Regions from separate parts of the Micromonospora sp. NPDC047187 genome, predicted to be linked through region 2. Evidence: riboswitches for the same ligand, from Rfam matches in the RefSeq annotation. Region 2 holds a riboswitch; each other region holds the start of a gene.

Evidence for each region. Region 2 has a riboswitch for cobalamin ahead of ABZ794_RS22240 (ribonucleoside-diphosphate reductase subunit alpha). Riboswitches for the same ligand answer to the same signal wherever they lie in the genome.
Region 1: it holds a riboswitch for cobalamin, as region 2 does, so the genes downstream of both, ABZ794_RS03845 (acyl-CoA thioesterase) here and ABZ794_RS22240 (ribonucleoside-diphosphate reductase subunit alpha) in region 2, are expected to answer to the same signal.
Region 3: it holds a riboswitch for cobalamin, as region 2 does, so the genes downstream of both, cobN (cobaltochelatase subunit CobN) here and ABZ794_RS22240 (ribonucleoside-diphosphate reductase subunit alpha) in region 2, are expected to answer to the same signal.

Annotation. Positions count from the first base shown of each region.
Region 1 covers NZ_JBEYUF010000001.1:889,932-894,106, forward strand. The annotation lists gene ABZ794_RS03840 (copper resistance protein CopC) at 1-1,062, opposite strand, end outside; cobalamin riboswitch at 1,193-1,407, shown strand; gene ABZ794_RS03845 (acyl-CoA thioesterase) at 1,487-1,963, shown strand; gene ABZ794_RS03850 (zinc-dependent alcohol dehydrogenase family protein) at 2,072-3,064, shown strand; gene ABZ794_RS03855 (nitroreductase family protein) at 3,445-4,175, opposite strand, start outside.
Region 2 covers NZ_JBEYUF010000014.1:140,631-144,805, reverse strand. The annotation lists gene ABZ794_RS22250 (FadR/GntR family transcriptional regulator) at 1-267, opposite strand, end outside; gene ABZ794_RS22245 (enolase C-terminal domain-like protein) at 275-1,672, opposite strand; cobalamin riboswitch at 1,962-2,179, shown strand; gene ABZ794_RS22240 (ribonucleoside-diphosphate reductase subunit alpha) at 2,370-4,175, shown strand, end outside.
Region 3 covers NZ_JBEYUF010000040.1:3,184-7,358, forward strand. The annotation lists gene cobN (cobaltochelatase subunit CobN) at 1-1,784, opposite strand, end outside; cobalamin riboswitch at 2,066-2,195, opposite strand; gene ABZ794_RS32660 (MBL fold metallo-hydrolase) at 2,537-3,253, shown strand; gene ABZ794_RS32665 (hypothetical protein) at 3,261-3,596, opposite strand; gene ABZ794_RS32670 (RNA polymerase sigma factor) at 3,725-4,175, shown strand, end outside.

The DNA.
Region 1 (4,175 bases), on a different contig from region 2:
TTCGCCGTCCGCGTTGGCGAGGGCCTCGGTCACCTGATCGGTAGGCGTCGGCTCGACGGTGACGCCCGTGCGGGCCGTGACGACCGTGTCGCCCTTGCGCGCCGCCGGCACGGTGGCGGGCCGCTGCCTGTCGCTCGCGGTACGCGCGACGACGCCCGTCGCCGCGCCGGCCCTGCCCCCGCCGACCTTGCCGCCGACGGTCTTGTCCCCGGCAGCCTTGCCGCCGACGGTCTTGCCAGTGCCGGCCCTGTTCGTGGCACGGGCGCCACCGCCGCGTCGACCGGAGGTCGCCGCCGAGGTACGGCCCCGGCCGGTGGGTGTGCCGGCGGATCGGCGACGCCAGACGACGAACCCGGCCACCGCCCCGACCGCCGCGACCGCCGCCGCCCAGCCGGCCCAGGCCGGTGCCCCGGGACCGCTCTCCTCGGTCGACCCGGTCGACGGGGCCGCCGCAGCCGGCGGGGTCGACGGATCGTCCGCGGTGGTCGGCACCGCCGAGGCCTGCCCGGACGTGTTGTGCTGCTCGGTGGCGGCCACCAGCGCCGGGTCCGGTTGGGTCGATGGCGGGCTCCACCCCTTCGGCGCTGCCGTCACCCGCCCGTCGTAGCGGAAGGTCAGGGTGCCCCGCACGGTGTCGCCGTCCGAGGCGACCGACAGGTAGCTCACCGAGTACTGGCCCTTTGCGGGCAGGTGGGCGACGGACACCACCGCGGGGAACCCCGTCGTGTACTCCCGTGGCTCGAACTGCCCGTTGACCAGGAAGTACTCCCGCACCGGCTTCTCCAGCGGCTTCGGCTCCCCCTGCGACCAGCCGTTGTCGACACGGGCGCCGCCCGGGGCGGTGATAGTGAAGAACGCGTTGGCGGCGGCCTTCTCGGTGAAGTACAGCCGCACCTCCGTCAACGGCTCGCGCACGGTGGCGCCGCTCGCCGGTGTGGACGTGGCGAGGGTCCCGTGCGCCGCGGCGGGCTGGGCGGACGCGAGGAGGGCGACAGCCGAGGCGAGGAGGAACGCGAGGAGGCCCGAGACCACCCGCCCGCAAGTCTGGGGGAGACGACGCATCTGGATATCCTCACCCTCGCGAGACTTTTTTCAATAGGTGGCGATCTTCTTCCTCGGACGACAAAAGTTGACGATGAGGCCGTCCGCCGCCGCGGCAGGACGCCCTCGGTGGACAGATCCCCTGGCCAGCTATGCTGCCGACGGCGCTGGTTCGCCCCGTCGTGACCGGCTGGGCGTCGTAAGAGGGAACCCGGTGGAAATCCGGGGCTGCCCCGCAGCGGTGAGTGGGAACGACCGCCGTCATCAGCACTGGGCCAACGGCCTGGGAAGCGACGGCCAGTAGGGGACCGGCGCGACCGGTCAGGCCCGCGAGTCCGAAGACCTGCCGGCGCCGCGTACACAACCGTGTGCGCTGCCGTCGGCCTCGCGGGTGGGCTGAGCGGGTGACGGGCCGTGCGTGTGGTGCACGGCCAGGTCCTCGCCAGTGTGTGTCCGCGACCCGGCGGTGTGGTTTCCCGACCAGCACCACACCAACCTGATAGGTACGGTGCACGGCGGCCGGATCCTCAACCTCATCGACTCCGTCGCCGGTGTGGTCGCCGCCCGACACTCCGACGGGCCGGCGGTGACCGCCGCCATCGACGAGACGGCGTTCCTCCGCGCGGTGCGGGTCGGCGACGTCGTGCACGTCGACGCCCGGATCACCTGGGCCGGCCGCAGCTCGATGGAGGTGGCCGTCAAGGTGACCGCCGACCGGTGGGACCGGGCGGTGCCTCCCACCGACGTGGCAACCGCCCACCTGGTCATGGTCGCCATCGACGACGACGGCCAGCCTCGTACCGTGCCGCCGCTGCTACCGGAGACCGACGGGGACCGCCGACGGTACCGGGAGGCGAAGATCCGCCGGAAGCACCGACTGGCGTTGCGACGCGCGCTACTCGATGGTGCCGAAGACGACTGACCCACACTCGGTCCGCCCGTCGCGGCGCCGGCGCGGTCCGAGGAACCCGCCCCGCCGCCGATCCGGTCGGATAGCGTCCACGTGAAGCCTCGATCACGGAGAGTGTGGATGGTTATGCGCGCCGCGTTGTTGCGGGAGTTCGACGCTCCGCTGACGGTCGAGGAGATCGATCAACCCGCCCCCGAGCGCGGGCAGGTGCTGGTGCGGATCGTCGCCAGCGGGGTCAACCCGCTCGACACGAAGATCCAGGCAGGTAAGGCCGCGCACGCGCGTGTCGAGCTGCCCGCGGTGCTCGGCCTGGACCTTGCCGGCGTCGTCGCGGCGGTCGGCGCGGACGTGGCCGGCTTCGAGCCGGGAGACGAGGTGCACGGGCTGTGCGGGGGCGTCGGCGACCTACAGGGCTCGCTGGCCGAGTACGCCGCCGTGGACGCTCGACTGCTGGCCCACAAGCCGAGGAGCCTCTCGATGCGGGAGGCCGCCGCGTTGCCCCTGGCGGCGGTCACCTCCTGGGAGGGGCTGGTCGACCGGGCCGGAGTCCGCGCCGGGCAGAAGGTCCTGGTGCACGGAGGCGCCGGAGGTGTCGGGTACGTGGGTGTGCAACTTGCCCAGGCGCGAGGCGCCGAGGCGTACGCCACGGGCGGGCCGGCGAGCCTCCGGGTGATCGAGAGTCTGGGTGCCGTGCCGATCGACTACACAGCGAGCAAGGTCGAGGAGTACGTCGAGAGGTACACCGGCGGCGAGGGATTCGACATCGTCGTCGACAACGTCGGCGGCGCGACGCTCGACGCCTCGTTCGCGGCGGTACGCACCTACCACGGGCACGTCGTCAGCGCACTGGGCTGGGGCTCACACTCGCTCGCCCCGCTGTCGTTCCGGGGTGCGACCTACTCCGGCGTGTTCACCCTGCTGCCGATGCTCACCGGGCGGGGCCGGGAACACCACGGCGACATCCTGCGCGAGATCGCGGCGCTGGCCGATGCCGGCGCGCTGCGCCCCCGACTGGACGAGCGCAGGTTCACGCTCGACACGGTAATGGACGCCCATCGGCTGGTCGCCGACGGCACCGCCGAGGGCAAGGTCGTCGTGGACGTCGCCGGTTGAGCCGAGCCGTTCGTGGACACCGAAGTGGTCAGGGCTCGCTGCTTGCAGCGTTGCTCGTGGCTCCTGGTCCCGGGTCGCTGGTCGTCGCAGTGACAGGTCGGCATCGGTCTGGTGGTGGCTGTCAATCCCAGGCAGAGCTCATCCGCACAGCGCGGAGCGCGGCCCGCAAAGCGCCGCTGTTGTCGATCAGCAAGCCACCTTGGCACAGCCCACGACAGCCCATCGAGGCTTGTCCTCACGTCTTTGAGGAGTTGGTCGATCGGCTGTCGTGGGTCATGCCCGGCCGGCATGGTTTTGTCACGCGCATCCCGTGGTGGCTTCCGCGAGACGCTCGTTTCCTGGGCTTGGCCCCCCCCGGTGAGCGTCCGGGGACGGGCACGCTACCTGGTGCCGGAGTCCACCGCGGAGGTGTCGACGACCTGCTCAGTGGGCAGGCGCGGAGTGTGGGGTGGCGCGGCGTGCGCCCGGTCGGCGATCCCCAGCCGCATCGCCAGATACGGAAAGCCGAGCCCGGCCAGCATCTGGCGCAGTGTCTGCCGGGTGCCGTCGGTCTCGACCACGCCGCTGAGCGGCACCATCGAGACGCCGAGCCGGGTGGCGGTCAGCCAGGCGGCGGAGAGCCCCTCTCCGGCGCGCAGCCAGCTGTCCGGCTCGTCGTCGATGTTCCAGAGGATGGCATAGGCGGCCGCACGGTCGTGTCCGGGGCTGATCGGCAGGGTTCCGGATTTGCCGAAGTCCCGTACCGGCACGGTGGTCTGCGGGGGCTGCTCGGGCAGCACCTCGGGGGGCAATCCGGCGCCGGCGGCGGCCCGGCTGGTCCAGTACGCGAGCTCCTCCCGCAGCTCCGGCTCCTCCGCCGCCACCACCGCAGCGTGGGCCGCCGCGGCCGCCAACTCCATCACCTGGTCGGAGTCGAGCAGTTGGAGTCGGGCGCCCTGCGCGCCGGTCGACTTGACGATCTCGTCGAGTGTGCCGTTGGGCACCGGCTCGTCACTGACCGGCCGCCGGTCGGTCTGCCGAGTCCGCATGCACGGCACGAGGCGGGTCGCGTCCGCGTCCGCCTCGGTCTGCTCGAACCGGCTGAATCGGGCGAGCAGCTCAGGCTGGCCCG
Region 2 (4,175 bases):
GTCGCCCTGGCCCTGGAAGTCCACCACGAAACCCATCGGGGCCAGCAGTTGTGGCGCGTCGAGGTTGGTGACGTAGGTGCCGTCGCCCTGGCGGATGTTGACGATGCCGAGGATCGACAGGGCCGACATCCCCTCGCGCAGGGACCCCCGCGAGACGCCGAGCTGCTCGGCGAGGTCCTTCTCGATGGGCAACCGGTCCCCGGGCCTGAACTGCCCTTCGAGGATCATCCGCTTGATGCCGTTGACCACTTCGTCAGTGCGAGACATGATCCCCCTAACGGCCGGCGGGGGTGGCCTTCCCACCCGCGATCACGTACGCCGCCTCCGGAGATGACACGGTAGTCGGGTCTGTCGCCGCCCAGTAGTGGCCGTCGGGAAACCGGTAGAGCGCTACCGACTCCTGACGCATCCGGGTGGAGTAGCCGGGCTGGCTGGGCAGGACGTAGCCGCTGCCGGAACCGGTGTCCCGGATGATGCAGGGATCGGTGAAGTGTTCGTGCAGGTGGTCGACGAATTCGGTGACCCGGTTGGTGAGGTCCCCCGAGATCGCGACGTAGTCGAGCACCGACACGTGTTGGACCATCTCGCACAGCCCGACACCGCCGGCGTGCGGGCACACCGGGACGTCGAACTTCGCGGCGAGCAGCAGCACGGCGACGATCTCGTTGATGCTGGCCAACCTGCCGGTGTCCAGCTGGCAGAAGTCGATGGCCTCGGCCTGGAACAGCTGCTTGAACATCACCCGGTTGTGGCAGTGTTCGCCGGTGGCGACGCCGATCGGAGCGACGGCGCGGCGGACGGCCGCGTGGCCCAGGATGTCGTCGGGGCTGGTCGGCTCCTCGATCCACAGTGGCGTGAACTGGGCGAGGGCGGTGACCCAGTCGATGGCCTGACCGACGTCCCACACCTGGTTGGCGTCGATCATCAGGTTGCGATCCGGTCCGAGGATCTCCCGCGCGATGGCGCATCGGCGGATGTCGTCGTCGAGGTTGGCGCCCACCTTGAGCTTGACGTAGCCGTAGCCGGTGTCCACCGCCTCCTGGCACAGCCGGCGCAGCTTGTCGTCGCCGTAGCCGAGCCAACCGGCCGAGGTGGTGTAGGCGGGGTAGCCGGTCCGGTCGAGCTCGGCGAGGCGGGCGGCCTTCGTGCCCTCCTTGGCCCGCAGGATGGCCAGTGCCTCGTCGCGGGTCAGCGCGTCGGACAGGTAGCGCAGGTCCGCGATGTCGACGAGTTGCTCGGGGGACATGTCGACGAGCAGCCGCCACAGCGGCTTGTCGGCGACCCGGGCGACCAGGTCCCACGACGCGTTCAGCACGGCCGCCAGGGACAGGTGGACGACACCCTTCTCCGGACCGAGCCAGCGCAGTTGCGAGTCGGAGGTGAGGAGGCGGTAGACCGCGCCCATGTCCGCTGCCATCGTCGCCACGTCCAGGCCCACCAGAAGCTGTGCCTGGTGGACTGCCGCCGCCGCGACGATGTCGTTGCCTCGGCCGATGGTGAAGGTCAGGCCGTGCCCCGCGAGTGGCGCGCCCGCGCCGTCGACGCCGTCGGTGTGCAGGACGACGTAGGCCGCCGAGTAGTCGCCGTCCTTGTTCATGGCGTCTGACCCGTCAGCGGTCAGGGAGGTGGGGAAGCGGACGTCTTCGACGGTGACGGCAGTGATCTGCGGCATGCGCTCCTCGCCCGGCTAGGCTAAAGATCAGATGATCACTGGGAGTATACGGAGGGCTTCTCCAGCGCGTCAACGATGTGGATCACTGGAGACCCTCAGACATATGATGTTTGCCTCGCCGGGTCGATCCGCCATACCGCCCACCGTGACCGCGTGGGGAGTCCCGACTCCGGTGTCGGGCGTCGGTCGGTGTGGTGTGGTCGGCCGGGGTGGTGACAGTGGTCACCGAGTCGTCGCCGACACGCCCGAGACCGACATGTGGGGTGTGACAACGGCTGCGTCCCTATATATGGTGTCGAGCGCAGCTGGTTCGGCCGCTCATCCGGGGTGGTCGAGGCAACAGGGAACCCGGTGGAAATCCGGGACTGTCCCGCAGCGGTGAGTGGGAACGACCGCCGTCATCAGCACTGGGCCACCAATCGGCCTGGGAAGCGACGGCCAGTAGGAGACCGGCGAGCCCGGTCGTGCCCGCGAGTCCGAAGACCTGCCAGCGCGCCGCGTACCCGCACCCGGGTGGGCGGCGGTCCGAGGCCGCGTGGGACGGCTGACGCCACCTGACCCACGCCGGCTGGCGTGGCGTCCGTCGGTGTCTGTCTCCTCGCGTCCGGGCCACCAGGTCTCGAACTCCGAGGAGCGAGTGGTGACAGTCACCGAGGTAGTCCCGGCCAGCGGCGACGCGACAGTGCGGCGGACGCCGATGCAGGTCCGCAAGCGCGACGGCGGCACCGAACCCGTGGACGTGAACAAGATCGTCCGGGCGGTCGAGCGGTGGGCCGACGACCTGACCGACGTCGACCCGATGCGGGTGGCCACCCGCACCATCAGCGGCCTCTACGACGGCGCGACCACTGCTGAACTGGACCGGCTGTCCATCCAGACCGCCGCCGAGATGATCGGTGAGGAGCCGCAGTACTCGCGCCTCGCCGCGCGGCTGCTGGCCGGCTACGTCGACAAGGAGGTGCGCCGACAGGGCGTCACCTCGTTCAGCGCGGCGATCCGGGTCGGCCACGCCGAGGGCCTGATCGGTGACGACACCGCCGCGTTCGTCGCCGCACACGCCGCGACGCTCGACCACGCCATCGACCCGGACGGCGACCGCCGGTTCGAGTACTTCGGCCTGCGCACCGTGTACGACCGATACCTGCTGCGCCACCCCACCAGCCGACTGGTCTTGGAGACCCCGCAGTACTGGCTGCTGCGGGTGTCCTGCGGCCTGTCCCGGACGGCGGACGAGGCGGTCGGCTTCTACCGGCTGATGTCCAGCCTGGCCTACCTGCCCAGCTCACCGACCTTGTTTAACTCCGGGACCCGGCACACCCAGATGTCCTCCTGCTACCTGGTCGACTCCCCGCTCGACGAGCTGGACTCGATCTACCAGCGGTACGCCCAGGTCGCCAACCTGTCGAAGTTCGCCGGTGGCATCGGCATCGCGTACTCCCGGGTCCGCTCCCGGGGAGCGCTGATCCGGGGCACGAACGGGCAGTCCAACGGGATCGTGCCATGGCTGCGCACCCTGGACGCGAGCGTCGCCGCGGTGAACCAGGGTGGCCGACGCAAGGGCGCGGCCTGCGTCTACCTGGAGCCGTGGCACCCGGACATCGAGGAGTTCCTGCAACTGCGGGACAACACCGGCGAGGACGCCCGGCGCACCCACAACCTCAACCTGGCCAACTGGATCCCGGACGAGTTCATGCGCCGGGTCGAGGCCGACGCGCTGTGGTCGCTGTTCGACCCGCACGAGGTGCCCGAGCTGCCCGACCTGTGGGGGGAGCGGTTCGACGCCGCGTACCGGGAGGCCGAGGCGCAGGGTCGCCACGTGCGGCAGGTCCCGGCACGGGAGCTGTACGGGAAGATGATGCGGACCCTCGCCCAGACCGGCAACGGCTGGATGACCTTCAAGGACGCCGCCAACCGACTGTGCAACCAGACCGCCGAGCCGGGCAACGTGGTGCACCTGTCCAACCTCTGCACCGAGATCGTCGAGGTGTCCAGCGACGCCGAGACCGCCGTGTGCAACCTCGGCTCGGTGAACCTCGCCGCCCACCTCACCGACGGCGGGATCGACTGGGAGCGGCTGCGCGTCACGGTGCGGACCGCGGTGACCTTCCTCGACCGGGTCATCGACATCAACTACTACCCGACGGCGCAGGCGGCGGCGAGCAACCCCCGCTGGCGGCCGGTCGGACTCGGGCTGATGGGCCTACAGGACGTCTTCTTCGCGCTGCGGCTGCCGTTCGACTCGCCGGCCGCGCGGGAGCTGTCCACCCGGATCAGCGAGGAGCTGTACCTGACCGCGTTGGAGACCTCCGCCGACCTGGCGCGCGACTTCGGCGCGCATCCGGCGTACCCGCAGACCCGGGCCGCGCGGGGCCAGCTCCAACCCGACCTGTGGGGTGTCGAGGGTACGCAGACCGCGCGGTGGGACGCGCTGCGCGAGCGGGTCGAGGCGTACGGGCTGCGCAACTCGCTGCTCGTGGCGGTCGCGCCGACCGCCACCATCGCC
Region 3 (4,175 bases), on a different contig from region 2:
GTCGCGTACTCGTCGAGCAGTTGTTCCAGTTTGGCCAGGTCGCCGTAGGTCTCGGCGCGGGCCATCGGCGGGACCAGGTGGTCGACGACAACGGCGTGCGCCCGCCGCTTGGCCTGGGTGCCCTCGCCGGGGTCGTTGACGATGAACGGGTACACCAGCGGCAGGTCGCCCAGGACCGCGTCGGGCGCGCAGTCCGCGGCCAGGCCGAGGCCCTTGCCGGGCAGCCACTCCAGGGTGCCGTGCTTGCCCAGGTGCACCACGGCGTCCGCGCCGAAGCCGCCGTCCGCGGCGGGCGCTGTCAACCAGCGGTACGCGGCCAGGTAGTGGTGGCTGGGCGGCAGGTCCGGGTCGTGGTAGATGGCGATCGGGTTCTCCCCGAAGCCGCGGGGCGGCTGGATCAGCAGCACCACGTTGCCGAAGCGCAGCCCGGCGAGCACGATGTCGCCGCCCTCGGTGTACAGCTCGCCCGGCGGCTCACCCCAGTGCTCCCGCATCCGCTCGCGCAGCTCGGCCGGGACCTGGTCGAACCAACGCCGGTACGTCGGCCCGGGTATCCGGGCCTCGGCGGCGGCCAACTGCTCCGGGGTGAGCCACTCCACGTCGTGACCACCGGCGGCGATCAGCGAGTGGATCAGCGCGTCGCCGTCGTCGGGCGGTGGCGCGTCACCCAGGTCGTAGCCGGCCTCGGCCAGCGCGGCGAACAGCCGGACCGCCGAGGCCGGGGTGTCCAACCCGACGGCGTTACCGACCCGCGAGTGCTTGGTGGGGTAGGAGCTGAGCACCACGGCGACCCGCTTGTCGGCGTGCGGCACGTACCGCAGCCGGGCGTGGCGCACCGCGATCCCGGCGACCCGGGCGGCCCGCTCAGGATCGGCGGCGTAGACCGAGAGCCCGTCGGCGTCGATCTGCTTGAACGAGAACGGCACCGACACGATCCGGCCGTCGAACTCGGGGATGGCCACCTGCATGGCGGCGTCCAGCGGGGACAGGCCGGCGTCGCTGTCGGCCCACTGCGCGCGGGTGCTGGTGAGGCAGAGCGCCTGGATGACCGGCACGTCCAGGGCGGCCAGGGCCCCGACGTCCCAGGCGTCCTCGTCGCCGCCACCGGAGGCGTCCGCGGCGACCGCACCGCCGGCCGCCAGCACCGTGACCAGCAGCGCGTCACAGCGGGCGAAGAGCCCGAGTGGGCCGGCGCCCGCGGTCAGCCCGCGCAGCGAGCCGCAGAAGATCGGCAGCGGGTTGCCGCCGGCTTTGTGGACCGCGTCCGCGAGCACGTCGACGAAGTCGGTGTTGCCGGCGAGGGCGTGCGCCCGGTAGAAGACGATCCCCACAGTGGGCCGATTCGGGTCGGCGGGGTGTTCGCCGTGCACGCCGTACGCCGGGGTGGGCGTGGGTGCGGCGAACCCCTCGCCGGTGAGCAGCACCGTGTCGGAGAGGAACCGGGCCAGCTGCCCCAGGTTGTCCGGGCCGCCCTCCACCAGGTACGCCAGCGACTGGGTGACGACCCCGGACGGCACTGTGGAGGTGGCCATCAGCTCCGCGTCGGGCAGCGCCTCACCGCCAAGCACTACCGTCGGCACGCCGGTGGCGAGCACCGCGGCGAGACCGTCCGGCCACGCCTGCCGACCGCCGAGCAGGCGTACGACGACGAGGGCGACCCCGTCGAGCAGGGCGGGCACCTCCTCGGCGGTGACTCGGGCGGGGTTGGCCAACCGGTAGTCGGCACCGCTGGCGCGGGCGGCCAGCAGGTCGGTGTCGGCGGTGGACAGCAGCAGGATGCGCACGGCAGGCTCCGGAAAGTGACGCCCTGGGCCCTCACGGGGGGCGACCGGGGCGATGCGGGTGGGTACGGCGTCAGCCGGTACGACGGCCCGAGCGAACGGCGCCCCGACGCATGCGTCGGGGCCGGTCGGCGCCGGGCGATCAGCTCAGCGGTGCCGGTGGCCGGTGTCCTTGGAATGCACTGCCTGCAGCGCGATACGACGGTAATCGTCGGTGAATGAGACGCCGTGCGTCATCGGGTCCTCCTCGGGTGTCCACGCCCTGGGGTACGTCCCGACGGCCGAAGTATCCTGGCTTCCGGATCGACGCTCTCCCCCGGCCTTCCAACCGCAGACACACGGCCGTGACTCACGAGGGGGGATCGCTCCCCGGTGACAGTGGCGGGACCGCGTCGGATTCGCACCGACTTCCTTCACTGCCGTCAGGCCGCGAATGCTGCCACACCGCCGCGCCGCCGGTCAACGCCGGTCCGGCCCCGCCAGACGGGCGGCACTTATCGAGCTTCAACGATTGGTGCGGGCGCGGCTCCGCGCGACGCAATGCCCCAGATCAATGCCCGACGCCCTTTGCTCTGCTTACCTATGCGCACCGGGCACGGAGGGTCACCGGTGCAGATAGGCAAGCAGAGCAAAGGATGGCCGGACGAGCTCTGACCTGCGCCGACCCTCCGGCAGGGCGGTGCCGGCCGACACCCTCACGTAGGATCGGCGAACGCCACACCAGTGTCCGCGATCAATCTCGGAGGTCGATCACCATGATCGCCCCGCAGTTCCACCACCTTGCGGGCCGGGTCTGGCTCTGTCCGGGCGATCCCGACCCGGAGGCGGTCCAGGCCGGCGTCGCCGTCGTCGTCGACGAACGCGGCAGTGTGATGATCGACGCCGGGCAGAGCCCCGCGCACGCCCGCGAGATCCAGGCCGCGCTGGTCGCCGCCGGGCTTCCGGAGCCGCGCTGGCTGGTCTACACCCATCATCACTGGGACCACGTGTGGGGCGCCTGCGCCTGGCCCGGGGTGGAGATCGTCGGGCACGAGACAGCGGTGTCGCTGCTGCGCGCCGAGGCCGCCCGGCCGTGGAGCCACCGCTACCTGCAAGAGCAGGTACGTGCCGATCCGCGCCTGCGCCCGAGCTTTCAAGCCCGCGCACGCGCGATGGCGTCCTGGGAAGACTTCGCCATCCTGCCGCCAACTCGGACTTTCGCCGACGTGGACGAGCTGCCGGTCGGGGTTCGGCTACGCCACGTCGGCGGCGGGCACGCACCGGATTCGGCAGTGGTGCTGGTGCCCGACTCGGGGGTGATGCTGCTGGGCGACTGCTTCTACCCGCCGCCGGCGCACCTGCGCCGGCCGGAGGACGGCCTCGACGTCGACCTGGTCCGGCGACTGCTCGACAGCACCTACCACTGGTACGTCTCGAGCCACGCCGAGCCGATGACGCGTGAGCAGGTCGGCTCAACCCTCGATGCTGCCTGACCCAGCCTCAGCGGGCGTGGCGTTCCGGGTGGGCCCGGCTCCAGGTCCGCATCCGTTCCGGGTAGCCGGTGCGCGCCGCCTCGTACAGCGGCACCGCGTGCTTGCGGGCGATGGCCCCGGCCGCGCGGGGCGTTCCGGTACGGCGGCGGATCCACTCGCCGTCGTGGGCGATCGCCATCACCGTGGTGTCCGTCGCGGTCGTCTCCGGTTCCAGGTAGAACTCCACCCCGCGCCGGGTGGCGACGAACGCCTCCAGCGCCGCGAGGTCGTCGCGGGTCGCCTCCCGGTCCAGCTTCGTCGGGGTCGCCTCGGCACCCCGTGACCGGCGGTTGAACCAGCTCATGCCCCGCCCCTCTCCTCGACGTCCCTCCAGTGCAGCACCGGTTCCTGGCAATACGCTGCGCGCCGGATGGGAGAGAGCTGACCTACCTCGGGAAAGCCGGGTGGAACCCGCGGCGGGTGGGCGGTGTCATGAGTGTGATCCGAACGGAGGCTTCCCTGGACGACGAGGCGCTCGTCACCCGCGCTCGGGCAGGTGACCTGGAGGCGTACAACCTCCTGGTCGCCCGGCACACCGCGTCCGCGTACCGGACCGCGGTGCTGCTCGGCGCGGGCTCGGACTCCGAGGACGTGATCCAGGAGGCGTTCGTGAAGGCGTACCGGAAGCTGTCCCGTTACCGGGGTGACGCGTCCTTCCGGTCGTGGCTGCTCGCGATCGTCGCGAACGAGACCCGCAACCTGCACCGCTCTCGTGGCCGGCGCGACGGGCTCGTCCTGCGGGCGGCGGCAGCGGACCCGACGTCCGAGGTCGCCGGGGACGACGCGGTCGGCGCGGTCCTCGCCGGGGAGCGCCGGGCGTCGCTGGTGCAGGCCCTGCGACAACTGCCGGTACGGGACCGTGAGGTGATCGTCTGCCGGTTCT